Regions from separate parts of the Streptomyces sp. NPDC047841 genome, predicted to be linked through region 2. Evidence: riboswitches for the same ligand, from Rfam matches in the RefSeq annotation. Region 2 holds a riboswitch; each other region holds the start of a gene.

What was found. A riboswitch is a leader RNA that binds a small molecule or an ion and turns the genes downstream of it on or off. The one in region 2 is predicted to bind cyclic di-AMP.
Positions count from the first base shown of each region.
Region 1: linked by a shared signal. The riboswitch ahead of AB0947_RS02930 (transglycosylase SLT domain-containing protein) and the one ahead of AB0947_RS25290 (M23 family metallopeptidase) in region 2 are both predicted to bind cyclic di-AMP.
Region 3: linked by a shared signal. The riboswitch ahead of AB0947_RS02015 (M23 family metallopeptidase) and the one ahead of AB0947_RS25290 (M23 family metallopeptidase) in region 2 are both predicted to bind cyclic di-AMP.
Region 4: linked by a shared signal. The riboswitch ahead of AB0947_RS09155 (transglycosylase family protein) and the one ahead of AB0947_RS25290 (M23 family metallopeptidase) in region 2 are both predicted to bind cyclic di-AMP.

Region 1 covers NZ_JBEYRP010000002.1:84,261-91,563, reverse strand. Annotated here, with positions in the region: gene AB0947_RS02955 (NAD(P)H-dependent oxidoreductase) at 1-170, shown strand, start outside; gene AB0947_RS02950 (ABC transporter permease) at 178-1,059, opposite strand; gene AB0947_RS02945 (ABC transporter ATP-binding protein) at 1,046-2,020, opposite strand; gene AB0947_RS02940 (DUF2092 domain-containing protein) at 2,075-3,286, opposite strand; gene AB0947_RS02935 (polyprenyl synthetase family protein) at 3,543-4,553, opposite strand; cyclic di-AMP (ydaO/yuaA leader) riboswitch at 5,097-5,278, shown strand; gene AB0947_RS02930 (transglycosylase SLT domain-containing protein) at 5,284-5,772, shown strand; gene AB0947_RS02925 (HAD family hydrolase) at 5,844-6,656, opposite strand; gene fahA (fumarylacetoacetase) at 6,889-7,303, shown strand, end outside.
Region 2 covers NZ_JBEYRP010000015.1:20,816-28,118, reverse strand. Annotated here, with positions in the region: gene AB0947_RS25320 (DHA2 family efflux MFS transporter permease subunit) at 1-957, shown strand, start outside; gene ribA (GTP cyclohydrolase II) at 954-1,598, opposite strand; gene AB0947_RS25310 (MarR family transcriptional regulator) at 1,728-2,255, opposite strand; gene AB0947_RS25305 (dihydrofolate reductase family protein) at 2,338-3,468, shown strand; tRNA gene AB0947_RS25300 (tRNA-Met) at 3,619-3,692, opposite strand; gene AB0947_RS25295 (PP2C family protein-serine/threonine phosphatase) at 3,817-5,037, shown strand; cyclic di-AMP (ydaO/yuaA leader) riboswitch at 5,241-5,406, shown strand; gene AB0947_RS25290 (M23 family metallopeptidase) at 5,418-6,455, shown strand; gene AB0947_RS25285 (aldo/keto reductase) at 6,552-7,303, shown strand, end outside.
Region 3 covers NZ_JBEYRP010000001.1:485,204-492,506, reverse strand. Annotated here, with positions in the region: gene AB0947_RS02025 (pitrilysin family protein) at 246-1,649, shown strand; gene AB0947_RS02020 (pitrilysin family protein) at 1,646-3,034, shown strand; cyclic di-AMP (ydaO/yuaA leader) riboswitch at 3,269-3,429, shown strand; gene AB0947_RS02015 (M23 family metallopeptidase) at 3,442-4,197, shown strand; gene AB0947_RS02010 (GntR family transcriptional regulator) at 4,395-5,081, shown strand; gene AB0947_RS02005 (HPr family phosphocarrier protein) at 5,287-5,568, opposite strand; gene AB0947_RS02000 (GNAT family N-acetyltransferase) at 5,745-7,303, shown strand, end outside.
Region 4 covers NZ_JBEYRP010000005.1:84,619-91,921, forward strand. Annotated here, with positions in the region: gene AB0947_RS09140 (DUF501 domain-containing protein) at 1-194, opposite strand, end outside; gene AB0947_RS09145 (septum formation initiator family protein) at 244-720, opposite strand; gene eno (phosphopyruvate hydratase) at 826-2,127, opposite strand; gene AB0947_RS09155 (transglycosylase family protein) at 2,423-3,190, opposite strand; cyclic di-AMP (ydaO/yuaA leader) riboswitch at 3,195-3,366, opposite strand; gene AB0947_RS09160 (transglycosylase family protein) at 3,550-4,653, opposite strand; gene AB0947_RS09165 (cytochrome P450) at 4,873-6,189, opposite strand; gene AB0947_RS09170 (nucleoside triphosphate pyrophosphohydrolase) at 6,344-7,303, opposite strand, start outside.

The DNA.
Region 1 (7,303 bases), on a different contig from region 2:
CGGCCGCCTACCTGCGGATGCGCTTCGGCGGGGTCCTGCTCGGCAACGGCAGCGCGCCGGGCGACGTACGCAAGGACACCGGGGCACTGGCGCGCGCCAAGACGTTCTTCGCGCAGGACGCGCCGCTCGCGCGCTTCCCGTACGAGACCGCCGGCGCCGCACCCCGGTGAGCGGGCGCTAGGCGTTGATGTCCTTGGCCGTGAACCGAGCCCAGGCCGCCGCGCCGAACACGGCCGCGTACAGCCCTTGCAGACCGAGGTTCCTCACCAGGTCGTCCCAGTAGACCGGGTCGCGCATCAGGTCGGCGAACGACAGCCAGTAGTGCGAGAACAGATACGGCTGGAGCACGTGCAGCTGGGGTATCTGGTCGACGATCTGCACGGTGATGAGCAGGCCGACCGTGGTGGCCATCGCCGCGATGCCGCTGTTGGTGAGCGTCGACACGAACAGGCCGAGGGCCGCGACACCGACCAGTGACGCGGCGACGACGAGGGCGATCAGCACGGCGCGGCCGAGCCCCTCGGCGAGGCTGATCCGGGTGCCGGAGATCGTCGTCAGCTCGCCGAGCGGGAACAGCAGCGCGCCGACGAGCAGCGCGGAGACGGTGACGACCAGCGTGGCCAGCAGACAGAAGGCCAGCACCGTCGCGTACTTGGTCAGCAGCAGGCGGGTACGGCCGGCCGGGGCGACCAGCAGATAGCGCAGGGTGCCCGCGCCGGCCTCCCCGGCGATCGCGTCGCCCGCGACGACGCCGACCGCCATCGGCAGGAAGAACGGCAGGGTCGCGGCCAGCGCGGTGAACACCAGGAACAGGCCGTTGTTGGTGATCTGCGAGATGAACGCCGGACCCTCGCCGCCCCCGCCCGCCGGTCCGCCGCCCCGCGTCTCGATCTTCACGGCGATCCCGACCAGCACCGGCACCGCGGCCAGCACCCCGAGCAGGGCCAGCGTGCGCCAGCGGCGGACGGTGGTGACCAGCTCGCTGCGCAGCAGCCCGAGAGTCCACAGCGGATTCGGCCGGCGCCCGGCGCCCACCTGGACCGCATCAGCCCGCGACATCGAAGCCCTCCCCGGTCAGCGCCACGAACGCGTCCTCCAGCGAGGCCCGTTCGACGGTGAGGCCACGGACCCGGACGCCCGCCGTGACCAGGGCCTGCGTCACCTCGGCCAGATCCCGCGCGGGCGGCTCGCCGGTGACCCGGTCCCCGTCGGCCAGCACGTCCCCGACGCCCAGTTCCTTCAGCACGCGCGCCGCCTCGGCCGGGTCCGGGGTGATGACCACCAGCCGGTCGCGCGCCCCGGCGGCCAGGTCGGCGACCGCGCCCTGGGTGACGAGCCGGCCCTGTGTCATGACCGCCGCGTGGGTGCACACCTGCTCGATCTCGTCGAGGAGGTGGGAGGAGAGGAAGACGGTCGTGCCGTCGGCGGCCAGCTCCCTGATCAGCGTGCGGATCTCGCGCATGCCCTGCGGGTCGAGGCCGTTGGTGGGCTCGTCCAGGACGAGCAGTCTGCGCGGCTGGAGCAGCGCGGCGGCCAGTCCCAGGCGCTGTTTCATGCCGAGCGAGTACGCCTTCGCCTTCTTGCCGGCGGCGGCCGCGAGACCGACCCGGTCCAGCGCCGCGGCGACGCGGGCGCGCCGGGTGCGCGGGTCGGCGGTCGGGTCGGCGGCGTCGTAGCGCAGCAGGTTGTCCCGGCCGGAGAGGAAGCCGTACAGGGCGGGGCCCTCGATGAGGGCGCCGACCTGCGGGAGGACCGTACGGGCCGCCCGCGGCATGGGCCGGCCGAGCACCCGGGCGGTGCCCGCCGTCGGTTCGATCAGGCCCATCAGCATGCGGATCGTGGTGGTCTTGCCGGAGCCGTTCGGGCCGAGGAAGCCGAAGACGCTGCCCGCCGGGACGGTCAGGTCCAGACCGTCCACGGCGAGCTGTCCGCCGCGGTAGCGCTTGGTGAGGCCGCGCGTGGCGATCACACTCGCCGTCGGGTCGCCCGGCTCCGGCTGCGTGGCGGACGGTTCGTCCATCGGCTCCCCTCGGTTCGTCCGGTTCGTCTCATCGGGTGCGGTGTGCCGGGAAGGTCACTTCCCGGCGTCGGCCGCCTTCACCAGGGCCTCCTTGGTCACCGTGCCGGCGTAGACCTTGCCGTCGTCGGTGATCAGGGCGTTGACCAGGCGGGTGGAGAAGACCGTGCCCTTGCCGAACTTCCCGGAGACCGGGTCGCCCAGCGAGCCGAGGAAGCCGCCGAGTTCACCGCCCTGGGAGCCGGTCGGCACGCCGCCCTTGGCGCCGGTGTCGAAGGTGGCGACGGACGTCCAGCCCTTGCCCAGCACCTTCAGCCCGTCCTTGCCCTCCAGGCCCCCGGCGAAGCCCTCACCGTGCTCCGGAGCGTGCTCCCGGGCGCCGCCGGCGTCCTTCCCCTCGGTGACCTTCGCGCCCTTGGGCGGCGTGAAGTCGAACGTGGAGGCGGCGGGCCGGGCGAAGGAGACCTGGGTGAAGCCCGCGTCGAGCACGGCGGCGCCGCCGCTCCTCGGGGTCAGCGTGAACTTCAGCGGCATCCCGGTCTTCGCGTCCACGGCGATGCTGATCGCACCGACCGTGGTGCCGGACTGCCTGGGCCGGATCAGCAGCTTGTAGGCGTCGCGCCCGGCGACGTGGGCGGTGCCGTCGACGGTGACGGACGTGGTGTCGTCCACCGACTTCAGGGCCTGGTCGGCGAAGTCCTTGGGCGTGGCCGGCGGCTCGGTGCCGCGGTCCTTGCCGGAGGCGGCCCCGGTGGCGTGGTAGACCTCGTTGCTCTTGCTGTCGTAGCCCCAGACGTCCTTGCCGTCGTGGATGAGGCTGTACTCGGCGCCGCTCTCCAGCAGCGACAGCTTCTGCCGGTCGGGGCCGTCGGCGGCGACGCGCAGGGTGTGCGTGCCGGAGACCAGCTCGGTGAGCTTGGCCTTCGGGTCGGCGGAGGAGCCGTCGCCGGAGCCGCCCCGGCCCGAGCCGGACATCAGGCCGTTCTGGAGGCCGCCCAAATCGGGCAGGCCGAGGTCGGTGCTGACCTTCACCGTGCCGGACAGCTGCTGCACGTCCGACTTGGCGATCTTCTCGATGAGCTGCTGGGCGCTGATCCTCGGCAGGTCGGGGTCACCGGAGTCGGCGAGCGCCGGGACCAGCCCGATCGTGGCCGCCGCCACCCCCACCACCGCGACCGGCACGGCGTACCGGGCGGCCTTGCGCCGGCCCGAGCGCGGGTGCTCGTCCCGCGCGGCGCCCACTGCGTCGTCGGATTCGTACGGTGCCATGTGTGCCTTACCTCCGTCGTCGGCGGCGGCTGTCCTCACCCTGGTCCGCTGGTCCACCCTGAGCCGCCATTCTCACCCGAAACGGTGAGGAGTGGTGATTTCCGTGATGTCCATCTGACCAAATCGGCTGTGCACAAGCGTCAGACCACGGAGCCAACTCCGTCTACACCTGCGGTATGACATCCGGCGGTGGTTCCTCCGCCCGACCCGTAGGGGTCGCGCCGGACGCCGGGGCCCGTACGGGTGACCGGCCCGGTCAGCCGGCGCGGTGCACGACCGCGTCGCACAGCTCGATCAGCGCCGCCTTGGCATCGCACTCGCGCAGCGGGGCGAGCGCGGCCCGCGCCTCCTCCGCGTACCGCACGGTGTCCCGGCGGGCCTGCTCCAGCGCGGGGTGCGCGCGCAGCGCGGCCAGCGCCTCGGCGTGCCGGGCGTCGTCGCTGAGGTCGGAGTCCAGCAGCGCGCACAGCGCGACGTCCTCGGCCAGGCCCAGCCGGGCGGCCCGCTCGCGCAGCCGGAGCACCGGCAGGGTCGGGATGCCCTCCCGCAGGTCGGTGCCCGGGGTCTTGCCGGACTCGTGGGAGTCGGAGGCGATGTCCAGGACGTCGTCCGCGAGCTGGAAGGCGACGCCGAGGCGTTCCCCGTACTGGGTGAGGACGTCGACGACCGTCTCGTCCGCGCCGGACATCATCGCGCCGAACCGGCACGACACCGCCACCAGGGAGCCCGTCTTGCCGGCGAGCACGTCCAGATAGTGCTCGACCGGGTCTCGGCCGTCCGAGGGACCCGCGGTCTCCAGGATCTGGCCGGTGACGAGCCGTTCGAAGGCGAGGGCCTGCACCCGGACCGCCTCGGGACCGAGGTCGGCGAGGATCTGGGACGCGCGGGCGAAGAGGAAGTCGCCGGTGAGGACCGCGACGGAGTTGCCCCAGCGGGTGTTGGCGCTGTCCACGCCACGCCGTACGGCCGCCTCGTCCATGACGTCGTCGTGGTACAGCGTGGCCAGGTGGGTCAGCTCCACGACCACGGCCGAGGGCACCACGCCCGGGGCGTAGGGGTCGCCGAACTGGGCCGCGAGCATCACGAGCAGTGGCCGGAACCGCTTCCCGCCCGCCCGCACCAGGTGCTGCGCTGCCTCCGTGATGAACGGGACCTCGCTCTTGGTGGCTTCGAGCAAGCCTTCCTCGACAGCCGCCAATCCGGCCTGGACATCGGCTTCCAGAGCCTGGTCCCGCACGCTCAGCCCGAACGGCCCGACGACGGTCACGAGGGGTCTCCTGTCTGCTGGTGTCTGCTGGCGGTTACACGGTTTGTCGATAGGTCGCTGCCATCACTCAAGTCAGCGTATCCGGTCCTGTTTCGATCACCGATAGCGCCCACCGGTCCAGCCTGGGCGATACCGGATCATGACCGGCATGGTTTTGATCACACAGTGTGAGCGGATTTTTATCCATATAAGAGTAATCCGGACACTGTGCCCTCGCCTCGGCAACGACGCCCCCCATATGCCAGGTTCCGCCACCACCCCGACTTCCGGTGCAAATCCCCCTAATCCCTCATATCCGATTTAAAACTGTTTGCCATTTCGTGAGTTGGGTCACGCGCCCGGCCGGCCCGGCCGCCCGGCCCGGTTCTCGCAACCCCTTGCCGTGTCGGCGAGTTGAGGATTGGCAACCGCAAAGGATCAAGCACCTCATACGGCATCGATCAAGGTCAAATCGCACGTTGTATGAATCCGGCCCTTGTTCCCGACATGTGCTCTCGCATACGTTCCGGGCCGTCGGGCGGACGCCGAATCCTGCCGCCGCCCGCATACCCATCGACGAACTCATTCGTACGGCAGGAGCGGGGGACCCAGGTAAGCCGCCGGTCCGGAACGGCACACGCCGCGCCGGGACGGCTAGGGGTGAAGCCATGCCTCCGTCAGGGGCACGGCCGGGCATCTCCCCGCCCGAACCCGACAGCTCACCTCGCAGGCGCCGGAGAGGAACGCCCCCATGTCTGCTGTCGCCCAGCCCCGCCGTACCCGGAACAGCCGCCTGGTCCGCGCGCTCACCGCCGTCGGCACCGGTGCCGCCGTCCTCGCCCTGCCGCTCATCGGCGCGGCCGACGCCTCCGCGGCCCCCCGCACCACCACCACGCCGGCCACCACCCCGGCCGGCTACCCGAACAACCTCGACGGCTGGATCCGCGAGTCACTGGCGATCATGGCCGAGAAGCACATCCCGGGCACGTACAACGGCATCCACCGCAACATCATCCGCGAGTCCTCGGGCAACCCGAAGGCCATCAACCTCTGGGACTCCAACGCCGCCAAGGGCATCCCGTCCAAGGGCCTGCTCCAGGTCATCGACCCCACGTTCAACGCGTACCACGTGGCCGGGACGTCCTTCGACATCTACGACCCGGTCGCCAACATCACCGCCGCCTGCAACTACGCGGCCGCGCGGTACGGGTCCATCGACAACGTGTTCGGCGCGTACTGACGGGCACCGGCGGCCTGACCGGGCACCGGCCGGCCGCCTGACCGGGCGCTGCCGGTGTCCCGGTCAGCCGGTCAGCCGGTCGGGAAGAGTCGTTCGAGGACGACGGCGACGCCGTCGTCCTCGTTCGACGAGGTGACCTCGTCGGCCACCGCCTTCAGTTCCGGGTGCGCGCCGGCCATGGCGACACCGCGCCCGGCCCAGTCGAACATCGGGATGTCGTTGGGCATGTCGCCGAACGCGAGGGCCCGTTCGGCGGCGATCCCGAGCCGTTCCGCGGCCAGCGCCAGCCCGGTCGCCTTCGTCACCCCGCACGGCTGGAGCTCCACCGTGCCCGGCCCCGACATCGTGACCGTCGCGAGCGAGCCCACCGCCGCGCGGGCCACGGCCGCCAGCTCGTCGTCGGACAGGGTGGCGTGCCGCAGCAGCACCTTGCTGATGGGCGCGCACCACAGGTCGTCCCGCCGGCCGACCCGCACCGCGGGCAGTGTCGGGTGGGGCATCCGGTAGCCGGGCTCGATGAGCGTGAGCCCGTCCACGCCGTCCTGGTCGACCGCCGCGTAGACCTCCCCCACCTCCGCCTCGATCTTGCCGAGCGCCGTCTCGGCCAGCTCCCGGTCCAGCCGGACGGACCACAGCAGACGGTCGGTCGCGGCGTCGTAGACCTGGGCCCCCTGTCCGCACACCGCGAGCCCGGCACCGCCGAGGTCCGCGAGCAGCGACCGCACCCGCGGGGCCGGGCGGCCCGTCACCACCAGGTGGCGGGCACCGGCCCGCGCCACCCGCGCGAGCGCGGCGAGGGACCGGTCCGAGACGGTGTCGTCGCCGCGCAGCAGCGTCCCGTCCAGGTCGGTGGCGATCAGTGCATATGCCGGGGTGGGTGCCATGATCAGAGAATACGGACAGCACGCCCCGCCGACTCATCTGTCGTTCCCCGCACTTACGTGCCGCTCCCGCCCAACCGCTCACCGCTGTTGGCGCGATGGGCACCGCTCGGCCCAGACCTGCCGAGCCCCGGGTGAGGCACTGCCCAAGACACGCGCCTCGGCCGTAACGTGTGGCCCGACCACATGGAACGCAGTGCCATGCATGGCCCGGATGAGAGTGAGGCAGCACCCCATGCCCCCCTTCGACGTCCCCGAGGGCGACCCCTTCGGTCCGCACAACCTCCCCTACGGCGTGTTCTCGCCCTCCGGCAGCACGGAGCGGAGGATCGGCGTCCGGCTCGGGAACCACGTCCTCGACGCGGGCGCCGCGGCCGCCGCGCTCGGCTCGCCCCACCAGCCGCTGCTCGCCCGGCCCACCCTCAACCCGCTGCTGGCCGCCGGCCGCGCCACCTGGTCGGACGTACGGCGCTCCGTCGCGTCCTGGGTCACCGACCCGGCGCACCGCGCGACCGTCGAGCCGCTGTTCCACCCCCTGTCCGAGGTGAGCCTGCACCTGCCCTTCGAGGTCGCGGACTACGTCGACTTCTACGCCTCGGAGAACCACGCCCGCAACGTCGGCCGGATCTTCCGCCCCGACGCCGAGGACT
Region 2 (7,303 bases):
CCCATCCTGATCGGCCCGGTCGCCGGTCCGGTGCTCGGCGGCCGGCTGGTGGACGCCGCGTCCTGGCACTGGATCTTCCTGATCAACCTGCCCGTCGGCGCCCTGGCCCTGGTGCTGGCGGCCCGGCTGCTGCCCCGGGACGCCCCGGAGGCCCGTGGCCGCGACCTGCCCCGGCTGGACGTTCCCGGCCTGCTGATGCTCTCGCCCGGTCTGGCCCTGCTGCTGTACGGCCTGGCGCGGGGCGGTGAGGGCGGGGACTTCACGGCACCCGGCGCGCTGCTGCCGACGCTCGCCGGCGCCGTCCTCGCGGCGGCCTTCGTACGGCGGGCACTCACCGTCCGCGCGCCGCTGCTGGACCTGCGGCTGCTGCGGGAGCGCACCTTCGCCGCAGGTATCGGCACGCTCGCCCCGTTCACCTGCGGCTACTTCGGATCGATGCTGCTCGGGCCGCTGTACTGGCAGCAGGAGCGGGGCCTGAGCGCGACGGCGGCCGGGCTGCTCGGGGCGCCGACCGGGCTGGTGGTCGGGGTGACGATGCAGATCGCGGCCCGGCGGATCGACACGGCGGTGCCGCGCCGGCTGATCACGGCCGGCTGTGCGGTGGCCGCCCTCGGAATGGGCCTGATGGCCTGGCAGACCGGCACGGCGGGGGTCGCGCCCTGGCGGGTCGTCGTCGCGGGCATGGTGATGGGTGTCGGCGCCGGGATGACGCTGATGCCGGCGATGACCACCGCGACCCGTGGCCTGCCCCCGGACCGGCTGCCCGGAGCCAGCACCGCGCTGAGCATCAACGCCCAGCTCGCCGCGTCGGTCGGTACGGCCCTGCTGTCGGTGGTGCTGGCCGCGGCGGGCCCGTCACCGGCCAGCTTCCGGCTCACGTACGCCGTGACGGCCGCCCTGCTCGCCGTCGCCGTCCTCTCCGCCCTCCGGCTCCCCGGCCGCCCCGCCGCCGGCTAGCCCGCAGTCAGCTCGGTCAGCTCCGTCAGTTCCGCCAGCGGCAGGGTGTGCTGGGTCTGGAGCACCTTCGCGCGCAGGTAGCGGACGTTGTGGGCGGTGGTGAAGACACCGGTCGGCACCCGGTCCCGTACCGCGATCCCCAGCGAGCGCAGCTGTTCGGCCTTGTCGGGGTTGTTGGAGAGCAGGTCGAGCTCGGTGATGCCGAGGGCGCCGAGCATCTGGGCGGCTGCCGTGTAGTCGCGGGCGTCCTCCGGCAGGCCGAGGGCGGCGTTCGCCGCGTAGGTGTCGAGCCCCTCGTCCTGGAGGGCGTACGCGTCGAGCTTGTTGTAGAGGCCGATGCCCCGGCCTTCCTGGCGGAGGTAGAGCAGGACGCCGCCGCGGCCGGCGATGCGCTCGACCGCCTCGCGCAGCTGAGGTCCGCAGTCGCAGCGGGCCGAGCCGAAGACGTCCCCGGTCAGGCACTCGGAGTGCAGGCGCACCAGCGGGACGGGGCCGGGGTCGCCGAGGACGACGGCGAGGTGTTCCCGGCCGTCGGTGAGGCCGTGGAAGGTGACGAGTTCGGCGTCGGTGCCGTAGCCGTCGGCGAAGCGCAGCGGTACCCGGACGCGGGCGCGCGGGATGGCGGCGGGGATGTCGGGCATGCGGGTCCTCCGAGACAGTTGCTTCAGATTTGAAGCAGCGGTTCGCAGGGACCCTACCTCTGCTTAAAAGTTAAAGCAATCGCGGACCCGGCGGCCCGGCCCGCTCGGCAGGACGCCCGGGGGCCCCGCTCAGGAGGATGCCGAGGGCGATGAGCACGACGAACGGCGCCGCCAGGGGACGTCCTCGGCGCCGCACCGGTCGTCCTCGCCCTGCAGCCCGCGCGCGATCCCCGTGCAGATCTCCTCGAGCTGCCCCACCTGCTCCGGGGTCAGCCGGTCGAACAGGGTGCTGCGGACCGTCTCGACGTGCCCGGGCGCCGTACGCTCCAGGACGGCCACCCCCTCGTCCGTCAGCACGGCGAGCGAGCTGCGCTTGTCCCAGCGGCAGTTCTCCCGGCGCACCAGGCCGTCCCGCTCCAGCCGGGTCACCACGTACGTGAGCCGGCTGCGGGTGATCTTCAGCGTCTCGGCGAGATCGGTCATGCGCAGCCGCCGGTCGGGGGCGTCGGAGAGGTTGGCCAGCACCGAGTAGAACAGGTGCGGCATGCCGCCCTCCTGCTGGAGCTGCCGGTCGATGGCGTCCTCCAGGAGACGGGAGGCGGCCATGTAGGCGCGCCAGGCGCGCTGCTCGTCGGGCGTGAGCCAGCGGGTCGTCATGCCCCCAGTGTAAGTTTGTTTAAAACTTGAACCAGCTCGTCCGCCGGACGGGTGAGCTCCGCCTCCGGAAGAGAGGGCGCCGATGCCCCTGCCGTACGTGCTGCTGTCCGCCGCCGTCTCCCTCGACGGTTACCTGGACGACACCGGCCCCGACCGCCTGCTGCTGTCCAGCCCGGCCGACTTCGACCGGGTCGACGCGGTACGGGCCTCGGCCGACGCGATCCTCGTCGGCGCCGGGACGATCCGCGCCGACAACCCCCGCCTGCTGGTCAACTCCGCCGAGCGGCGCGCGGAGCGGGTGGCGCGGGGTGAGCCGGAGTACCCGCTGAAGGTCACGGTCACGGCCACCGGCGACCTCGATCCGGACGCCAGGTTCTGGCACACCGGCGGCGACAAGATCGTCTACACCACCGACCGGGGCGCCGAGCGGGCCGCCCGCCGCCTCGGGCGCAGCGCCGACGTCGTCCCGCTCGGTCCCGACCTGGACTGGCGGGCCCTGCTGGAGCACCTCCACGACGTGCGCGGCGTCGGCCGCCTGATGGTGGAGGGCGGCGGCACGGTCCACACCCAGCTGCTGCACCAGGGCCTCGCCGACGAACTCCAGCTGGTCCTCGCCCCGCTGTTCGTCGGCGATCCCGCGGCGCCCCGCCTGTTCGGGCCGGGGGCCTACCAGCCCGGACGGCTGCGCCTGCTCGACACCCGCCGGATAGGGGACGTCGTGCTCGTGCGGTACGTGCCGACGGCCCCCGGCACCGGGCCGGTCGCCACCGCCGCCGACCGCCACTGGCTGCGGACCGCCTGTGAACTGGCGGCGCTGTGTCCGCCGTCGGAGACGGCGTTCAGCGTCGGTGCGGTGGTCGTGGCCGCCGACGGCACGGAGCTGGCCCGCGGCCATTCGCGGGAGGGCGCCGATCCCGTCGTCCACGCGGAGGAGGCGGCGCTCGCGAAGATCGGCGCGGACGACCCGCGGCTGGCCGGTGCCACCGTGTACAGCAGCCTGGAGCCCTGTGCCCGGCGTGCGTCCCGGCCGGCACCCTGCGCCGAGCTGATCCTCCGGGCGGGGGTGCGCAGGGTGGTCACCGCCTGGCGTGAGCCGGACACGTTCGTGGCGGCGGCCGACGGAAGCGGGGTCCTGGCCTCCCGGGGCGCGCGGGTCGTCGTGCTGCCCGAGCTGGAGGAGCTGGCCAAGGCACCGAACGCCCATCTGCTGTGAGCGCCCGCCCGCCCGCCGGGGTGCCTGGCGGGCGGGCGCGGGTGCGTCGCGGCCGGTCGCGCGGCTCCCCGCGCCCCCGCGGGGCGCCGCAGTGGGCCGAGAACGACTCAGGGCCCGGAATCCTGGGGATTCCGGGCCCTGCGCCTTCAGTAGCGGGGACAGGATTTGAACCTGCGACCTCTGGGTTATGAGCCCAGCGAGCTACCGAGCTGCTCCACCCCGCGTCGTTGTGACTCCAGTGTACGCCATGCGCGGGACCGCTCGCACACCCCTTTCGGCCCACACCGGTCGCCGCCCGCCCCGGGGCCCGGAAACCTGGAGGTACGTCGGACAAGCGGGAGACACGCGGTGCGCCCTGGAAAGGTGGAGGACAGCCTGTACGCCAGGGCGGGCGGCCGGCTCCCCGGCGACCCCGTGCCCGACCCGGGGCTCGGTGACGAACCGGTGCCGGCGCGCGCCCGCCGCCGCCCGAGCCCCCGCGCCCTGGCCCGCGCCCTGCCCGCCCTGCTCGTCGTCTGCGGTGTCCTGTACGGCCTGCTCGCCCCGGACGACTTCACCGCCGTCCCGTTCTTCACCGCGGCCCCGCTGGTCGCCGCGCCCCTGTCCTCGCTGCGCACCACCGTCCTGACCGGTCTCCTCTCCCTCGCCGCCGCCTACGCCGTGCACACCCACGCCGGGGCCCATCCCGCCGTGGGCACCCTCACCGACGTGGTCACCGTCGCGACGGTCGCCCTGCTGGCCGTCGCCATCAACCGGGTGGTCCGGCGGGGCGACCGGCGGCTCGCCTCCGCCCGCGAGATCGCCGAGGCCGCCCAGCGGGCCGTCCTGCCGGAACCGGACGAGCGGATCGGCGGCTACGAGATCGCGGCCTGCTACGAGGCGGCACGGCAGGACGCGTTCATCGGCGGCGACCTGTACGCCGTGCAGGACAGCCCCTACGGCGTCCGGCTGGTCGTCGGGGACGTGCGCGGCAAGGGCATGGGCGCGGTCGCCGCGGTGGCCGTGGTGATCGGCGCGTTCCGGGAGGCGGCCGAGCAGGAGGCCACGCTGGAGGCGGTCGCCGGGCGGCTGGAGCGGGCGCTGGCCCGCGAGGGCACCCGGCGCGACGGGATCGACGCCTTCGAGGGGTTCACCACCGCGGTCCTCGCCGAACTCCCGCACGGCGACGGCCTCGTACGGATCGTCAACCGCGGCCATCCGCCGCCGCTGCTGCTGCACGCCGACGGCACCCTGCGCACCCTGGCGCCCGCCGAGCCCGCGCTGCCGCTCGGCATGGGCGACCTCGGCATGTGGCCGGACAGGGCCACCGAGACCGCCTTCCCGAGCGGCGCGACCCTGCTGTTCCACACCGACGGCCTGTCCGAGGCCCGGGACGCCCACGGCCGGTTCTACGACCCCGAACGGCGGCTCGCCGGGCGCGCCTTCGCCGGCCCGGCCGCGCTGGTCGGCCGGCTCGCCGAGGAGGCGCGCCGGTACTCCGGGGGCGGCATGGCCGACGACATGGCGCTGCTCGCCGTGCGGCGGCCCGGACCGTCACCGAAGGTGACCGGGCGACCGCCGTGCGCATAACATCTGAGTCACCATCAAAACCGAAAGTGACTGCTGAACGGGCCGGACGCTCGGTCAACTCGCCCGTTTTGGCGGAGTAGTGGCCGATAGCTCCGCCGGTAAAGACGTGAATGATCAAGCCGAACGGCTTGGAAAGTGACTGTCGGGTCTATTAACGTTCGATAACGCAGCGCGGTCGTCACAGCCGTCACAAGAGGCGGCTCCGTGCGCACGCGCCGAATCCCGCGAGGGAGCCGGGGAACCACCACCCTGGGGTGAATCACGCGAATGCCGTCGTGAACTCGTCGAGTCCACGACCGGTATACGCGCGTAGGAGACCTTCCTGCTCCGAACCCGTCAGCTAACCCGGTAGGCGAAAGGAAGGAAAGGAGTACGCCCGCGTGGCGTCCAACCGGCCTGCCCCAGAAGCCCCGTACATACCGGCTCAGCGCGAGCCCGAGACCTTCGGGTACGGCGCCTACCGCGCCGAGGAGGGCCCCTGGGAGGAGTGGAACCCCACCGAGGAGTCCGTCGCCCCGGTGCGCGGCCGGCATCGCGTCGCCAAGCAGCGCGGCGGCTTCGCGCGCAGCTCCACCGTCCTGGGCGTCGGCGTCATGGCCGCGGTCGGCGCGGGCGGCATGGCCAGCGCCAACACCGGCAAGCCGCCGGTCTCCCTCTCCCTGCCGGACCTGCCCTCGGTCGGCTCCCTCTTCCACGACCACTCGGCCGACTCCCACCCGGCCGAGGCCGCCACGGCCACGCTGAGCACCGTCGGTGTGACCACGGCCGCCGGCGAGGACAGCGCCGACGCGGGCGAGGCACTGCGCAACCGGATCATGGCCCAGGCCGAGCAGCAGCAGGGCCAGGCCCAGAGCAGGGCCACCGCCGCCGCGGTCGCCGCCGCCGAGAAGCAGAGCGCCGACGCCGCCGCCCAGGCCGAGAAGGAGGCCGCCGCCCAGGCCGCCGCGGCCAAGGAGAAGGCGGAGGCCGCCGCCGCGAAGAAGGCGGAGGAGGAGCGGCTGGCGAAGCTGGCCGAGCAATACACGCTGCCCACCTCCTCGTACACGATCACCTCGACCTTCGGCCAGGCCGGCGGGATGTGGTCCTCCGGCTACCACACTGGTCTCGACTTCGCCGCCCCCACCGGCACCCTGATCAAGGCCGTGCACAGCGGCACGATCACCGAGGCGGGCTGGGCCGGCTCCTACGGCTACCGCACCATCCTCACCCTGGACGACGGCACCGAGCTGTGGTTCTGCCACCAGTCCTCGATCAGCGTCTCCGTCGGCCAGAAGGTCACCACCGGCGAGGTCATCGGCCGCGTCGGCGCCACCGGCAACGTCACCGGGCCGCACGTCCACATGGAGGTCCACCCCGACGGCCAGCCCACCGGCATCGACCCGATGGCGTGGCTGCGCGGCAAGGGCCTCAACCCCTGACGGTCCCGTCCCGCGCAGGGACCTTTGCGAGATCTTGACGGGGACTCCGTGCCGGCGGCGGGATGCGATCACCCGCCGCCGGTGTTGCCTTGACGTATGACATCGCTTCGTAAACTCGGCTCTTCCGATTTCGAGGTCTTCCCGCTCTCCCTCGGTGGCAACGTCTTCGGCTGGACCGCCGACGAACAAGCCTCCTTCGCCGTCCTCGACGCCTACACCGCCGCGGGCGGCAACTTCATCGACACCGCCGACTCCTACTCCGCCTGGATCGAGGGCAACCAGGGCGGCGAGTCGGAGACGATCATCGGCAAGTGGGTCAAGGCCCGCGGCAACCGCTCCGAAGTCGTCATCGCCACCAAGGTCAGCCAGCACCCGGAGTACCAGGGCCTGTCCGCGGCCAACATCAAGGCCGCCGCCGACGCCTCCCTGCGCCGGCTGGGCACCGACCACATCGACCTCTACTACACCCACTTCGACAAGCCCGAGGTGCCGGTCGAGGAGATCATCGGCGCGCTGGACGAGCTGGTGAGGGCCGGGAAGGTCCGGCACATCGCCGCGTCCAACATCAGCCCCGAGCGGCTGCGGGCCTCCCTGGACTTCTCCGACCGCGAGGGCCTCGCCCGCTACGTCGCCGTCCAGCCGCACTACAACCTGGTCTCCCGGGACACCTACGAGGGCCCGCTGCAGGACCTCGTCGCCCGCGAGGGCCTGTCCGCCGTCCCGTACTTCTCCCTCGCCTCGGGCTTTCTCACCGGCAAGTACCGGCCCGGTACGACCGTCGACAGCGCCCGCGCCGAAGGAGCCCGGAAGCACGCGGAGTCCGAGCGCGGCCAGAAGGTCCTCGCGGC
Region 3 (7,303 bases), on a different contig from region 2:
TGCTGAAAGGATGGACGGAACTGACGCCGACCATTGTGGACCGAGGCAGTGACAACCCGTGCCACGACCCGGTTCAGCGGGCTGCGCCGGGAGCCGGGACCGGGTCCCGGGCGGGTCCCGGGATCCGCTGTGGGCGTACGCCCCGCGGGAACTTCGCCGAGGCCCCGCACGCTTTGCATACAGTGGCAGGAACGGCAGGAAAACCGCGGTTTCCATCAACCGCCTCCGCTCGCGAAGGGACGTACATGCCCATGGGTCACACGACCACAGCCGAGGCAGGCTCCGGGGGCCTGACAGCGACCGAGCACCGCCTGGCCAACGGTCTGCGCGTGGTGCTCTCCGAGGACCACCTGACCCCGGTGGCGGCGGTCTGCCTCTGGTACGACGTCGGCTCCCGCCACGAAGTCAAGGGGCGTACCGGCCTGGCTCACCTTTTCGAGCACCTGATGTTCCAGGGCTCGGCGCAGGTCAAGGGCAACGGCCACTTCGAGCTGGTGCAGGGCGCCGGCGGCTCGCTGAACGGCACCACCAGCTTCGAGCGGACCAACTACTTCGAGACCATGCCGGCCCACCAGCTGGAGCTGGCGCTCTGGCTGGAGGCCGACCGCATGGGCTCGCTGCTGGCCGCCCTGGACGACGAGTCCATGGAGAACCAGCGGGACGTCGTCAAGAACGAGCGCCGCCAGCGCTACGACAACGTCCCGTACGGCACCGCCTTCGAGAAGTTGACCGCGCTCTCCTACCCGGAGGGCCACCCGTACCACCACACGCCGATCGGCTCGATGGCGGACCTGGACGCGGCCACCCTGGAGGACGCCCGCCGGTTCTTCCGCACCTACTACGCGCCGAACAACGCGGTGCTCTCCGTGGTCGGCGATATCGACCCCCAGCAGACCCTCGCCTGGATCGAGAAGTACTTCGGCTCGATCCCGTCCCACGACGGCAAGCCCGCCCCCCGCGACGGCTCCCTGCCGGACGTCATCGGCGAGCAGAAGCGCGAGGTCGTGGTGGAGGAGGTCCCGGCGCGCGCCCTGATGGCCGCCTACCGGCTCCCGCACGACGGCACGCGCGCGTGCGACGCGGTCGACGTCGCCCTGACCATCCTGGGCGGCGGCGAGTCCTCCCGCCTGTACAACCGGCTGGTGCGCCGGGACCGCACGGCCGTCGCGGCCGGCTTCGGCCTGCTGCGCCTGGCCGGTGCCCCCTCCATGGGCTGGCTGGACGTGAAGACCTCCGGTGACGTCGAGGTGCCGGTCATCGAGACCGCCATCGACGAGGAGCTGGCCCGTTTCGCCGCGGAGGGCCCCACGCCCGAGGAGATGGAGCGCGCCCAGGCCCAGCTGGAGCGCGAGTGGCTGGACCGGCTCGGGACGGTCGCCGGCCGCGCCGACGAACTGTGCCGGTACGCGGTCCTGTTCGGCGACCCGCAGCTGGCCCTGACCGCCGTCCAGCGCGTCCTGGAGGTGACCCCGCAGGAGGTCCAGGAGGTCGCCGAGGCCCGCCTGCGGCCCGACAACCGCGCGGTCCTCGTCTACGAGCCGAAGTCCCCGCAGGACGCCCCGGACGCCGGGGTCCCCGAGGACCCGGAGCAGGAAGCGACCGTAGAGGCGGGCCGCGACGAGACCGAGAACGAGGAGACGGCCAAGTGACCGAGCTCGCCACCATGGACTTCCACCCCCAGCCGCGGCCCGGCGAGGCCAAGCCGTGGGCGTTCCCGGCGCCCGAGCGCGGCACGCTGGACAACGGCCTGACCGTGCTGCGCTGCCACCGCCCGGGCCAGCAGGTCGTCGCCGTCGAGGTGCTGCTGGACGCGCCCCTGGACGCCGAGCCGGCCGGCCTGGACGGCGTCGCCACGATCATGGCGCGGGCCTTCTCCGAGGGCACCGACAAGCACTCCGCCGAGGAGTTCGCCGCCGAGCTGGAGCGTGCGGGCGCCACCCTCGACGCGCACGCCGACCACCCCGGCGTCCGGCTGAGCCTGGAGGTGCCGGCCTCCCGCCTGGCCAAGGGCCTCGGCCTGCTCGCCGACGCCCTGCGCGCGCCCGCCTTCGCCGCGAGCGAGGTCGAGCGGCTGGTCCGCAACCGCCTGGACGAGATCCCGCACGAGCTGGCCAACCCCTCCCGCCGGGCCGCCAAGGAACTCTCCAAGGAGCTGTTCCCGGCGACCTCGCGCATGTCCCGTCCGCGCCAGGGCACCGAGGAGACGGTCGAGAAGATCGACGAGGCGGCCGTACGCGCCTTCTACGACCGCCATGTGCGCCCCGCCACGGCCACCGTGGTCGTCGTCGGCGACCTGACCGGCGCCGACCTGGACGCGCTGCTCGACGACACCCTGGGCGCGTGGACCGGTACCCCGGGCGAGCCCCGGCCGGTGCCGCCGGTGACGGCCGACGACACCGGGCGCGTGATCATCGTGGACCGGCCCGGCGCGGTCCAGACCCAGCTGCTCATCGGCCGGATCGGGCCCGACCGGCACGACCGGGTGTGGCCCGCCCAGGTGCTCGGCACGTACTGCCTCGGCGGCACCCTCACCTCCCGCCTGGACCGCGTCCTGCGCGAGGAGAAGGGCTACACCTACGGCGTGCGCGCCTTCGGGCAGGTCATGCGGTCCGCGCCGGACGGCACGGGCGCGGCGATGCTCGCCATCAGCGGCTCCGTGGACACCCCCAACACCGGCCCGGCGCTGGACGACCTGTGGAAGGTGCTGCGCACGGTCGCGGCGGACGGCCTGACCGACGCCGAGCGGGACGTCGCCGTGCAGAACCTGGTCGGTGTGGCGCCGCTGAAGTACGAGACCGCGGCGGCCGTCGCGAGCACGCTGGCCGACCAGGTCGAGCAGCACCTGCCCGACGACTTCCAGGCGACGCTGTACCAGCAGTTGGCGGCCACGGGCACGGTGGAGGCCACCGCGGCCGTCGTGAACGCCTTCCCGGTGGACCGCCTGGTGACCGTCCTCGTCGGTGACGCGTCGCAGATCAAGGCGCCGGTGGAGGCGCTGGGCATCGGTGAAGTGACCGTGGTGGCGGCCGAGTAGACGGCACCGCGGCGGCCGGACGACGGCACGCGCGCGTGGGGCCCTGGTGACCTACGGGTCGTCAGGGCCCCACGTTGTTCCACTCCCTTGCTCAGATGCCCGTTTTGGGGCGGAGGTTGCCTGTCTGCCCTGTGGGATGCGCTACAAAAGGCGGGATGCGTTTGAGGACTGACAGCGTGCTTGCGTAGCTTCGTCCGGGCTGTTCGTCAGGCAGTGCGCCGCACCCGCGGCACCGGACAGTCATCGCCGAGTCCCCGTACGGCGCGAGCCAGGGGAGCCGGGGACCCACCGTCCCTGGGGTGAATCGGGCGTCCGCGCGTGTGCGAGGGGGCCCGTAGGAGACCTTCCTGCTCCGAACCCGTCAGCTAACCCGGTAGGCGAGAGGGAAGGAAAGGACCAGCCACTTCATGGCGTTCATGTGCGCCACCGGGAAGCACCGCAAGCCCGGCCGGGTCAAGCGGACCACCGCCCAGGCGGCCGGCGTCGCGGCCCTCACCACCACCGGTGTGATCGGCACCCTCGCCGCCTCCCCGGCGCTCGCCGCAGGGAACACCGCGGAACAGACCGGCCTCACCCCGGTCGTCGCCGTGTCCGAGGGCGTCGCCGACGAGATCGACGCGCAGGCCGCCGCGCAGCAGCAGGCCGCCGAGCAGAAGGCGGCCGAGGAGGCCGCGGTGAAGGCGGCGGCCGAGCGGGCGCAGAAGATCCGCGCCGAGAAGGTCCGGGCCGCCCGTGAGGCCGAGCGCAAGCGGCTGAACACCTTCGTCGCCCCGATCGCGCACTCCTACGTCTCCACCGCCTACCAGGCGAGCAGCTCCCTGTGGAGCTCCGGAGCGCACACCGGGATCGACTTCCACGCGGCCGGCGGCACGGCCGTCCACGCGGTGGGCTCCGGCACGGTCGTCTCCGCGGGCTGGGGCGGCGCGTACGGCAACCAGGTCGTGATCCGCATGGCCGACGGCATGTACACCCAGTACGGCCACCTGTCGTCCATCGGCGTCGTGGTGGGCCAGAAGGTCGTCCCGGGCCAGCAGATCGGCCTGTCCGGGGCCACGGGCCACGTCACCGGCCCGCACCTGCACTTCGAGGCGCGCACGACCCCCGAGTACGGCTCGGACGTGGACCCCGTCGCCTACCTCCGCAAGCACGGCGTGAACGTCTGACACCGACCGCACGGCTGTCCGAGGCCCCGGCTCACCGAGCCGGGGCTTTCGCTGTTTTTCCCGGTGTCCGCCGGACCGCTGTCCAAAAAATAGCCATGAATTAGGGTCCGCCGTCGGAAATTCCGGCTCATTGGAATAGAGTCGCGGAACACACGTCCATCGTCGACGTTTCACCGGGATGAAGGCGGAGGTCGGTCATGCGTATTCCGGCGCACTCGGTGTGCACGGCCATCCGGGACGACATCGTCGCGGGGGTCCACGAGCGCGGCAGCCGCCTCACCGAGGAAGTCCTGGCCCGCCGCTACGGCGTCTCGCGCGTCCCCGTGCGCGAGGCCCTGCGCACCCTGGAGGCCGAGGGCTTCGTGGTGACGCGCCGGCACGCGGGCGCGTGCGTGGCCGAGCCGACCGAGCAGGAGGCCGCCGACCTGCTGGAGATGCGGACGCTGCTGGAGCCGCTGGGCGCCGCCCGGGCAGCCCAGCGGCGCACGGAGGCCCATCTGAAGGTGCTGCGCGGTCTGGTCCGGCTGGGCCAGGAGCGGGCCCGCAGGGGCGGCAACGAGGACCTGCGCTCGCTGGGCGGCTGGTTCCACGAGACGCTCGCCCAGGCCTCCGGCAGCGCCTCGCTGACCTCGGTGCTCACCCAGCTGCGGCACAAGATCGCGTGGATGTACACGGTGGAGGCGCCGGTCAGCCCGGTCGAGTCCTGGACGGAGCACGCTGCCATCGTGGACGCGGTGGCCCGCGGCGACGCCGAGCGCGCGCGGGCGCTCACGACGCTGCACGCCGAGCGCGCGACGGGCGCGCACCGGCTGCGGTTCTCTTTCGCCGTGGAGCGCGTGAGGACTTCGCAACCTGCCGTAAACATGTCGGGCCCGCGGCATTAACAAGCGCACCGTATACAAAGGAGAGCTATTTTTGGGCCGGGTAATTCCTGCTGCCCGAATTCGTCGTGCGAGAAATTCCCGGAAGGCGCCGGCCGGCGCGGCGGGGGGTAAACCGACGGCGCATCGGGTCGCGTGCGTCCGCATACGGCGAAGCCGCGCCGCCCCGGAAGGCGAACGCGGCTCCGGCGTTCTGTGCGGTGCCCGCTCAGACGGTCTCGGGCAGCTCTTCCAGGCCCTCGGAGACCAGCTTGGCCAGACGGTCCAGGGCGGCGTCGGCGCCCTCGGCGTCGGAGGCGAGGACGATCTCCTCGCCACCCTGGGCACCCAGGCCCAGGACGGCCAGCATGGAGGCCGCGTTGACGGGGTTGCCCCCGGCCTTGGCGATCGTCACCGGGACGCCTGTGGCCGTGGCGGCTCGGACGAAGATGGAGGCGGGGCGGGCGTGGAGGCCCTCGGCCCAGCCGACGTTGACGCGGCGCTCAGCCATGTGTTGCTGCCCTTCGGTGTTCAGGTTGTCTAGACCAGTTTCCCATACCGTGAAGCGTGTCCGGAGCGGACGTCCGTCCCCTCCGGTGTGGCACCGGACCGCGGCCTCGGTCCGGCGTCCCGTCCTCCACAGACTGCCTCGCGCCGTTGTCGGACGCGAGCCGTACTCTGGGGCCCATGCAGACCTCGGCGGACCGGCAGGACCGGCACCAGTACCCCGCCCACTGGGAGGCGGACGTGGTGCTGCGCGACGGTGGCACCGCACGCATCAGGCCCATCACCGTTGATGACGCCGACCGCCTGGTCAGTTTCTACGAGCAGGTCTCGGACGAGTCGAAGTACTACCGCTTCTTCGCGCCGTACCCGCGGCTCTCCGCCAAGGACGTCCACCGCTTCACGCACCACGACTTTGTGGACCGGGTGGGACTCGCGGCCACCATCGGCGGCGAGTTCATCGCCACCGTACGCTATGACCGCATCGGCACCGACGGCATGCCCGCGTCCGCGCCCGCCGACGAGGCCGAGGTCGCCTTCCTGGTGCAGGACGCCCACCAGGGCCGCGGGGTCGCCTCCGCCCTGCTGGAGCACATCGGGGCCGTCGCGCGCGAGCGGGGCATCCGTCGCTTCGCCGCCGAGGTGCTGCCCGCCAACACCAAGATGATCAAGGTGTTCACGGACGCGGGCTACACCCAGAAGCGCAGCTTCGAGGACGGCGTCGTCCGCCTGGAGTTCGACCTCGAACCCACCGACCGCTCCCTCGCCGTGCAGCGCGCGCGGGAGCAGCGCGCCGAGGCCCGTTCCGTACGGCGGCTCCTCGCGCCCGGCTCCGTCGCCGTCGTCGGCGTCGGCCGCGCCCCCGGCGGGGTGGGCCGCGGCGTCCTCGGCAACCTCCGCGACGCCGGCTACCCCGGCCGCCTGCACGCCGTGAACAAAGCCTTCCCGGACGGCCTCAAGGAGGTCGACGGGGTGCCCGCGCACCGCTCGGTGCGGGACATCGACGGGCCGGTCGACCTGGCCGTCGTCGCCGTACCGGCCGCGCACGTGCCCGCCGTGGTCGCCGAGTGCGGGGAGCACGGCGTCCAGGGGCTCGTCGTGCTCTCCGCCGGCTACGCCGAGAGCGGGCCCGAGGGGCGCGAGCGGCAACGGGCCCTCGTGCGGGCCGCGCGCGCGTACGGCATGCGGATCATCGGCCCGAACGCCTTCGGCATCATCAACACCGCCCGGGACGTCCGGCTGAACGCCTCGCTCGCCCCCGAGATGCCCCGCCCCGGCCCCATCGGACTGTTCGCCCAGTCCGGTGCCATCGGCATCGCCCTGCTCTCCCGGCTGCACCGGCGCGGCGGAGGGGTCACCGGCGTCACCGGCGTCTCCACCTTCGTGTCCGCCGGCAACCGCGCGGACGTCTCCGGCAACGACGTCCTCCAGTACTGGTACGACGACCCCGAGACCGACGTCGTCCTCATGTACCTGGAGTCGATCGGCAACCCCCGCAAGTTCACCCGCCTCGCCCGGCGGACGGCGGCGGCCAAACCGCTCGTGGTGGTGCAGGGGACCGGCACGGCACCGCAGGGACACGCGGTACGGGCCACCCGGCTGCCGTACGAGACCGTCTCCGCGCTCCTCCGGCAGGCCGGTGTGATCCGGGTCGACACGATCACCGAGCTGGTCGACGCGGGCCTGCTGCTCGCGCGCCAGCCGCTGCCCGTCGGACCGCGCGTGGCCATCCTGGGCAACTC
Region 4 (7,303 bases), on a different contig from region 2:
AGGTAGTACAGCGTCGGGAAGGGCGTGCCGTCGGGCAGGCGCGGCGCCGTCTCCACGACGTCCGGCTGACCGCACGGGCAGCGGTGCGCGATGGCCCTGAGGCCGCGCGGCGGGCGGCCCAGCTGCTGCTTGAAGGCCTCTACGTCCGCGTCGGTGGGCTCGGTGCGCGGAGTGGGCGGCGGAGGGGTTTCCATGACTGCTTTCAGGGTGGGTTGGTGTCGGTTGCCGGACCGGGCGAGCCGGTCACTGGTCGGAGGCGTCGGCCTTGTCGACGCCTTCCCAGACGTTCGTGTACCAGGGCCGGCGGGCGGCCCCGAGGTCCGCGCGGGACTGCCTGGCGGCGCCCGGGTCGACCACCACGTACCCGGTCTCGCCGGGCATCACGTAGTGCAGCCGGCGGCGGATCTGCTGCTCGGCGTAGGCGTCGTCCTGCCAGCGCGCCTTCAGGTCGCGCAGCTGCTCGACGCGTTCACGGGCCTGCTGCCGCTGCCGCTCCAGGTCGGCGATCTGCTCGCGCTGGGAGACGTACTGCCGCATCGGGTAGGCGAGGGCGACGATCATCGTGCACAGCACGAGCGCGAGCAGGGCCGCGCGGCCGGTGAGCCGGGAGCGGCGGGCCTGCCGCTTGGTCTGGGAACGGTAGACCCGGGCCGCGGTCTGCTCGCCGAGCAGCCGCAGCCTGGTCGCGGTGGAGAAACGGTCCCGGTCCCTCACGGCCATCTGGCTCTCCGCCTCCCCTTTCACACGCGCGTACGTCCCCGGACACGGTACGGGACCGAGCACGGGGACGTACGTACGACTGGCTGAGCCCTACGCCAGGATGGGTCAGCCCTTGGAGATCCCGCCGCGGAAACGCGGGAACGCGCTGCGGCCCGCGTACACCGCCGCGTCGTCGAGGATCTCCTCGATGCGCAGCAGCTGGTTGTACTTGGCGACGCGCTCGGAGCGGGCCGGGGCGCCGGTCTTGATCTGGCCGCAGTTGGTGGCGACGGCCAGGTCGGCGATGGTGACGTCCTCGGTCTCGCCGGAGCGGTGCGACATCATGCACTTGAAGCCGTTGCGCTGGGCCAGCTCGACGGCGTCCAGGGTCTCGGTCAGCGAGCCGATCTGGTTGACCTTGACCAGCAGGGCGTTGGCGGCGCCCTCCTCGATGCCGCGGGCGAGGCGCTCGGGGTTGGTGACGAACAGGTCGTCGCCGACCAGCTGGACCTTGTCGCCGAGCTTGTCGGTGATGACCTTCCAGCCGGCCCAGTCGTCCTCGAACAGCGGGTCCTCGATGGAGACGAGCGGGTAGGCCGCCACGAGCTCCTCGTAGTACTCCGTCATCTCGGCGGCGGAGCGCTCCTTGCCCTCGAAGAGGTACTTGCCGTCCTTGTAGAACTCGGAGGCGGCCACGTCGAGCGCGAGGGCGATCTGCTGGCCGGCGATGTAGCCGGCCTCCTTGATGGCCTCCAGGATGAGGTCGAGGGCCTCACGGTTGGAGCCGAGGTTCGGGGCGAAGCCGCCCTCGTCGCCGAGGCCGGTGGACAGGCCCTTGCTCTTCAGGACCTTCTTCAGGGTGTGGTAGACCTCGGTGCCCCAGCGCAGGGCCTCGGAGAAGGACTCCGCGCCGATCGGGGCGATCATGAACTCCTGGATGTCCACGTTGGAGTCGGCGTGCGAGCCGCCGTTCAGGATGTTCATCATCGGCACCGGCAGCAGGTGCGCGTTCGGGCCGCCCAGGTAGCGGAAGAGGGGGAGGTCGCTGGCCTCGGAGGCGGCGTGCGCGACGGCGAGCGAGACGCCGAGGATGGCGTTGGCGCCGAGGGAGCCCTTGTTGTCGGTGGCGTCCAGGTCGAACATGGCCTGGTCGATCAGGCGCTGCTCGGTGGCGTCGTAGCCGACCAGCTCGGGGCCGATCTGCTCGATCACGGCGAGGACGGCCTTCTCGACGCCCTTGCCCTGGTAGCGGTTCGGGTCGCCGTCGCGGAGCTCGATGGCCTCGAAGGCGCCGGTCGAGGCGCCGGACGGGACGGCGGCACGACCCGTGCTGCCGTCGTCGAGGCCGACCTCGACCTCGACCGTGGGGTTGCCTCGGGAGTCCAGGATTTCCCGGGCTACGACGACGTCGATGGACGGCACGAGCATCTCCTTCTTGGATGTGACGCTGGAAGTGCGGGGCGGTGTGCCTTACGGCTGTGCCTTGCGACTAGAGCCTAACCGTCCCGGGGGCGTCGGCCACCGACCGACCGTCCCGTGGACACGCCGACGGTACCTTTTGTTTCTCGCCGAAACAAAGGGTTCCGGGCCGGTGGACGCAAAAAGCCCCGCCCTGGTGCGTACGGGGGAACACGCACCGGGCGGGGAGCCCGTGGGGACGGGGGTACGGCCCGCTGGGGGCCTTCAGCGGGCCCGCGCGCGGGCGCGGGCCGCCGGGCGGGTCTTACTTCAGGTGCAGCTGCTGACCGGGGTAGATCAGGTTGGCGTCCTCGACGATGTCCTTGTTCAGCTCGAACAGCTTCTGCCAGCCGCCCTGCACGTGGCGCTTGCCGGCGATGGAGCTGAGGGTGTCACCGGTGACGACCTTGTACTCGCCGTCGCCCTTCTTGACCTTCTTGCCGGTCGGGGTGGTGACGGTCTTGCCCTGGCCCTTGCTCGCGCTCGCGGCCGGACGCTCGGCGGAGCGGGAGGCGGCCTGCTCGCCGGTGGAGCGGGTGGCGGTGGAGCTGCCCGAGCCCGTGGAGCTGCCCGAGCCGGTGGAGGTGCTGGAGCCGGTGGAGGTGCTGGAGCCGTTGGAGGTGCTCGGGGTGGAGGTGCTCGGCGCGGAGCCGTTGTACGGAGTGCCGGACAGGCCCGTGCCGCAGACCGGCCAGGCGCCCTTGCCCTGAGCGGCGAGGACCTTCTCGGCGACGGATATCTGCTGCGCCTTGCTCGCCTTGTCGGCGGTGCCGGCGTACTGCGTGCCGCCGTACGCGGCCCAGGTGGAGGCGGAGAACTGCAGACCGCCGTAGTAGCCGTTGCCGGTGTTGATGGACCAGTTGCCACCGGACTCGCACTGGGCGACCGTGTCCCACTGGGAGGCGGTGGCGGCGGAGGCGTTGCCGGCCGCCATCAGCGGAGCGGCGACGGCGGCACCGGTGACACCGGCGAGCGCGACGGCGCGGACGGCCTTGGACGGACGACGGTGCTTGCCCTTGCTGGAAAACAGCATGGATCGATCCCCTCACCGACGCCTGCGAGGTGAGCTGTCGGGTTCGGGCCGGTTGAGTTGCCCGGCCGCACTCCGCTCACGCGGGTGCGGCTTCACCCCGAGCCGGTTCCGGCATCAACTGCCGGGCCCGGCACCTACCTTGGGTCCCCCGCTCCTGCCTACGGCGCTTGACGCGACGACTGTTCCCGGGCAACCGCTGGCAGGATTCGGCGTTGCGGCTGCCGGGGCTCGTGGTGACGAGCGATCACGACCGTAGACACGCGATCCGCGGAATATCAAAGACGATCAGGGCTTCTGAGACTCATCCCACACTTTCGCCAAACCGGACATTAGGGCGCTAAGCGGGACGCCAACTCCCCCTACTTCGCGCCCGTTTCGCCCCCGACTTCCAGGGTCTGACCGGCACTGATGTGATTCGGGTCGGTCCCGATGGCCTTCTTGTTGCCGGCGTACAGCGCGCGCCATCCGCCGTCGACGTCAAGGGAGTCGGCGATGGAGGCCAGCGTGTCGCCCTGACGGACCGTGTACGTGTCCGTGTCATGGGAGGCGTGCCGGCCGGAAGACGCGGCGTTCTGACCGTTTGTCACGCTTTCGCCCCCGCTGCCCTCGTCCGCGCTCGGGCCCCGGTGGCGTCCGCCGCCGAGGGACCCGGTGTCGACCAGGCTCCAGGAACCGGCGGCCTGCTGCGGGTCGTTCCCGACCCCGGTGTCCGGGGTGGCGGTGGGCACGCTGCCGGTTCCCTGCGGGCTTCCGGCGTCCGGAGTGGTGGACTTGTCGGACTTGGGGGTGTCGGTACCTGTCGAACCGGTGGCCGTACCGGCGCCCTTGTCCGGCTTGGCGCTCGGAGTGGTGGTGGCCTCGCCCGAGGAGGACCCGGCCCCGGAGCCGGAGTTGGCGTCGGAGTCCGCGTCCGCGGAGGGCGACGAATCCGGCAGACCGGACGAGCCGGAGCTGCCGGAGGAACCGGATGTACCGGAGTTGCCCCCCGATCCGGACGTTTTACCCGAACCGCCCGTACTGCCCGAACCGCCCGCGCTGCCCGAACCGCCTGAACCGCCGACGCCCGTGTCGACGTGCGTCGAACCCGAGCCCTCGGTGAGACCGGACAGCAGGGCGCAGGTGGCCCAGGGCGTGGTGCCCTTGTCGGCGAGGATCTTCTCGGCGACGGCGATCTGCTGGTTGCGGCTCGCCTGGTCGGGGCTGGCCGCGTACTGGCCGCCGCCGTAGGCGTTCCAGTCCTCCTGCGAGATCTGCAGGCCGCCGTAGTACCCGTTGCCGGTGTCCGCGCTCCACGAGCCGCCGCTCTCGCACTCGGCCACCTTGTCCCACGTGGTGCCGTCGGCCGCGTTGGCGCTCGCCGCGCCGAGCAGCGGGATGGCGATGGCGGAGCCGGTCACTCCGGCCGCGACGAGGAGAGCCGGGGCCTGGCGGGGGCGACGGTGTCGGCCGTTCCCGGAGAGCATGCAGAAGCCTTTCGAGCGACAGCAGGACCGGCGCGGCGGACGGAGCCGGTCGCCGCGCTGATGGGTGAACGTATCGGCAGACGATCACTTGTCACAAGTTCATGCCGCACAGATCACGTGAAGATCACAGAGGTGAACGTCTGTCATGTTCCCTTGCAGAAGCCTGTGCGGGGTCCTGCCGTACCAGGTCGGACGGTGTGTCCGGCAGGCGCGCGCTGTTCAGGCGCCGCCGGGTGTGAACTCCACCGGCAGGGTGCGCAGGCCGCGCATGATGAGTCCGCCGCGCCAGCGCAGTTCGGCCGGGTCCGCGGCCAGCCGCAGATCGGGCAGCCGGGTGAGCAGGGTGGCGAGCGCGGTCTGGCCCTCCAGCCGGGCGAGCGGCGCGCCGAGGCAGTAGTGGATGCCGTGGCCGTAGCCGAGGTGCTGGTTGTCGCGGCGGGCGAGGTCCAGCACGTCCGGGTCGGCGAACCGCTCCGGGTCCCGGTCGGCGGCGGCGAGGACCACGAGCACCGGGTCGCCCGGCGCGATCCGCTGTCCGCCGATGGTGAGCGGCTCGGTGGCGAACCGCCAGGTGGCCAGCTCCACCGGGCCGTCGTAGCGCAGCAGTTCCTCCACGCCGGTCGCCAGCAGGTCCGTCTCCCGGCGTGCCAGGGACTCCTCCAGCCTCCGGCGCTGCGCGGGGTGTGTGAGCAGGGCGTAGGTCCCGTTGCCGATGAGGTTGACGGTGGTCTCGAAGCCGGCGAACAGGAGGATGAAGGCCATGGCGGCGGCCTCGTTCTCGGTGAGGTGCTCGCCGTGGTCGGAGGCGCGGATCAGGCCCGAGATCAGGTCCTCGCCGGGCGCGGGCTCGGCGGGCAGTGCCTCGCGCTTCTTGTGGATGAGCTCGGCGAGGTAGCCGCGCATCTTCTTCACCGACCGGGCGACGCCTCCCCGGGGGCCTCCGCCGTGCCGGATCATCATGCCCGCCCAGTCCCGGAAGTCGTCCTGGTCTTCGCGCGGGACGCCGAGCAGGTCGCAGATGGCGTAGATGGGCAGCGGGAAGGCGAACTCGTGGATGAGGTCGGCGGAGCCGCGCCGGGCGAACTGGTCGATGAGGTGGTCGGTCAGCTCCTGCACCCGGGGCGCGAACTCGGCGACCCGGCGGGGCGTGAAGGCCTTGCTGACCAGCCGGCGCAGCCGGGTGTGGTCCGGTGGGTCGATGTTCAGCAGATGCGTCATCAGCTCGGCCTTGCGCTCGCCGGGGATACCGGTCTTGCCCTTGGCGTGCGCGGGCTCGTCGTGATGCGCCGGGTTCTTGCTGAGCCGCTGGTCGGCCAGGGCCTGCCGGGCATCGGCGTACCGGGTGACCAGCCAGGCCTCGACCCCGCTCGGCAACCGCGTCCGGTGCACGGGGGCGTGCTCGCGCAGCCAGGCGTAGGCGGGATAGGGGTCGGTGGCGAACTCCCAGGTGAAGAGGGCGGGGGCCGGCTCGCCCGGGTGGGCGGACGGTTCGGCGAGGTGGGAGGACGGCTCGGCGGGGCAGGGCTGGTCGGTCACACCTCGACCGTATCCGGCTCGCCGGGGGGCGTCGGACGAGGTGGGGTGGGGGTGGGATGGGGTGGGAACGGCGTGGGGTGACAGCGGGGCGGGGTGGGGGCGGGGTGCCGGCCCTGGCGCCGGGCAGGCCCCCCGGGGCGGAACGCCGCCGGCGCTAGGCCGGCAGGCCCTCGGCGGCTCGTATCGCGTCCCGGTAGGCGCGGGCCGCCGCGCGCAGGGCCGCCTCCGGGTCGGTGCCCGCCGCCTCGGCGCGGGCCGCCAGCGCCAGCAGCTCGTAGCCGATGCCGTCCCCCTGCGGCAGCGGGACGTCGAGGCCGGCCGTGCGGGTGCGGGAGGCGAGCTTGGCGGCGAGGGCCAGGCCGGGCTGGCCGAGCGGGACGCCGTCCGTGACCGACTCGCGCCGCTTCTCCTCGGCCTTGGTGCGCAGCCAGTGCTCCTTGACGTCCTCCGGGGTCTCGGCCTGCTCGTCGCCGAAGACGTGCGGGTGCCGGTGGATGAGCTTGGCGACGATGCCGCCGGCGACGTCGTCGACGGAGAACGGCGCGTCCGGGTCCTCCTCGGCGATGCGGGAGTGGAAGACGACCTGGAGGAGGACGTCACCCAGCTCCTCGCGCAGTTCCGCGCGGTCGCCGGCCTCGATCGCCTCGACCAGTTCGTAGGCCTCCTCGATGCCGTACTTCGCCAGGCCCTCGTGGGTCTGCCGGGAGGACCACGGGCACTCGGCGCGGATGCGGTCCATGACCTGCACGAGGTCCAGCAGGCGGGCGCCGGGCAGGTCGTAGGAGGCGGGGAGCAGCTCCAGCTCCGGCATGGCGATCCGGCCGGAGCCCGCGAGCCGGGCGAGGCCGTCGGTGAGGGCGGGCTCTCCCTCGCCCGTGGCCACGACCACCACCGTGCGGCCGCCGGCACAGGCGTCGACCAGCTCCTGGGCGGTGGGGGACGCCTGTGCCACGGCTATCCCGGCCTCGCGCAGATACGGCAGCTGCGGATGGGCGCCGTCCGCGCACAGCACGGCGTCGGCGGTGCGCAGGGCCTGCCAGGCGGGCCAGGACAGCAGACCGGGGGCGACGCGGTGGCTGGTGGTGAGCAGGACGATGCGGCCGGGGGCGGCTCC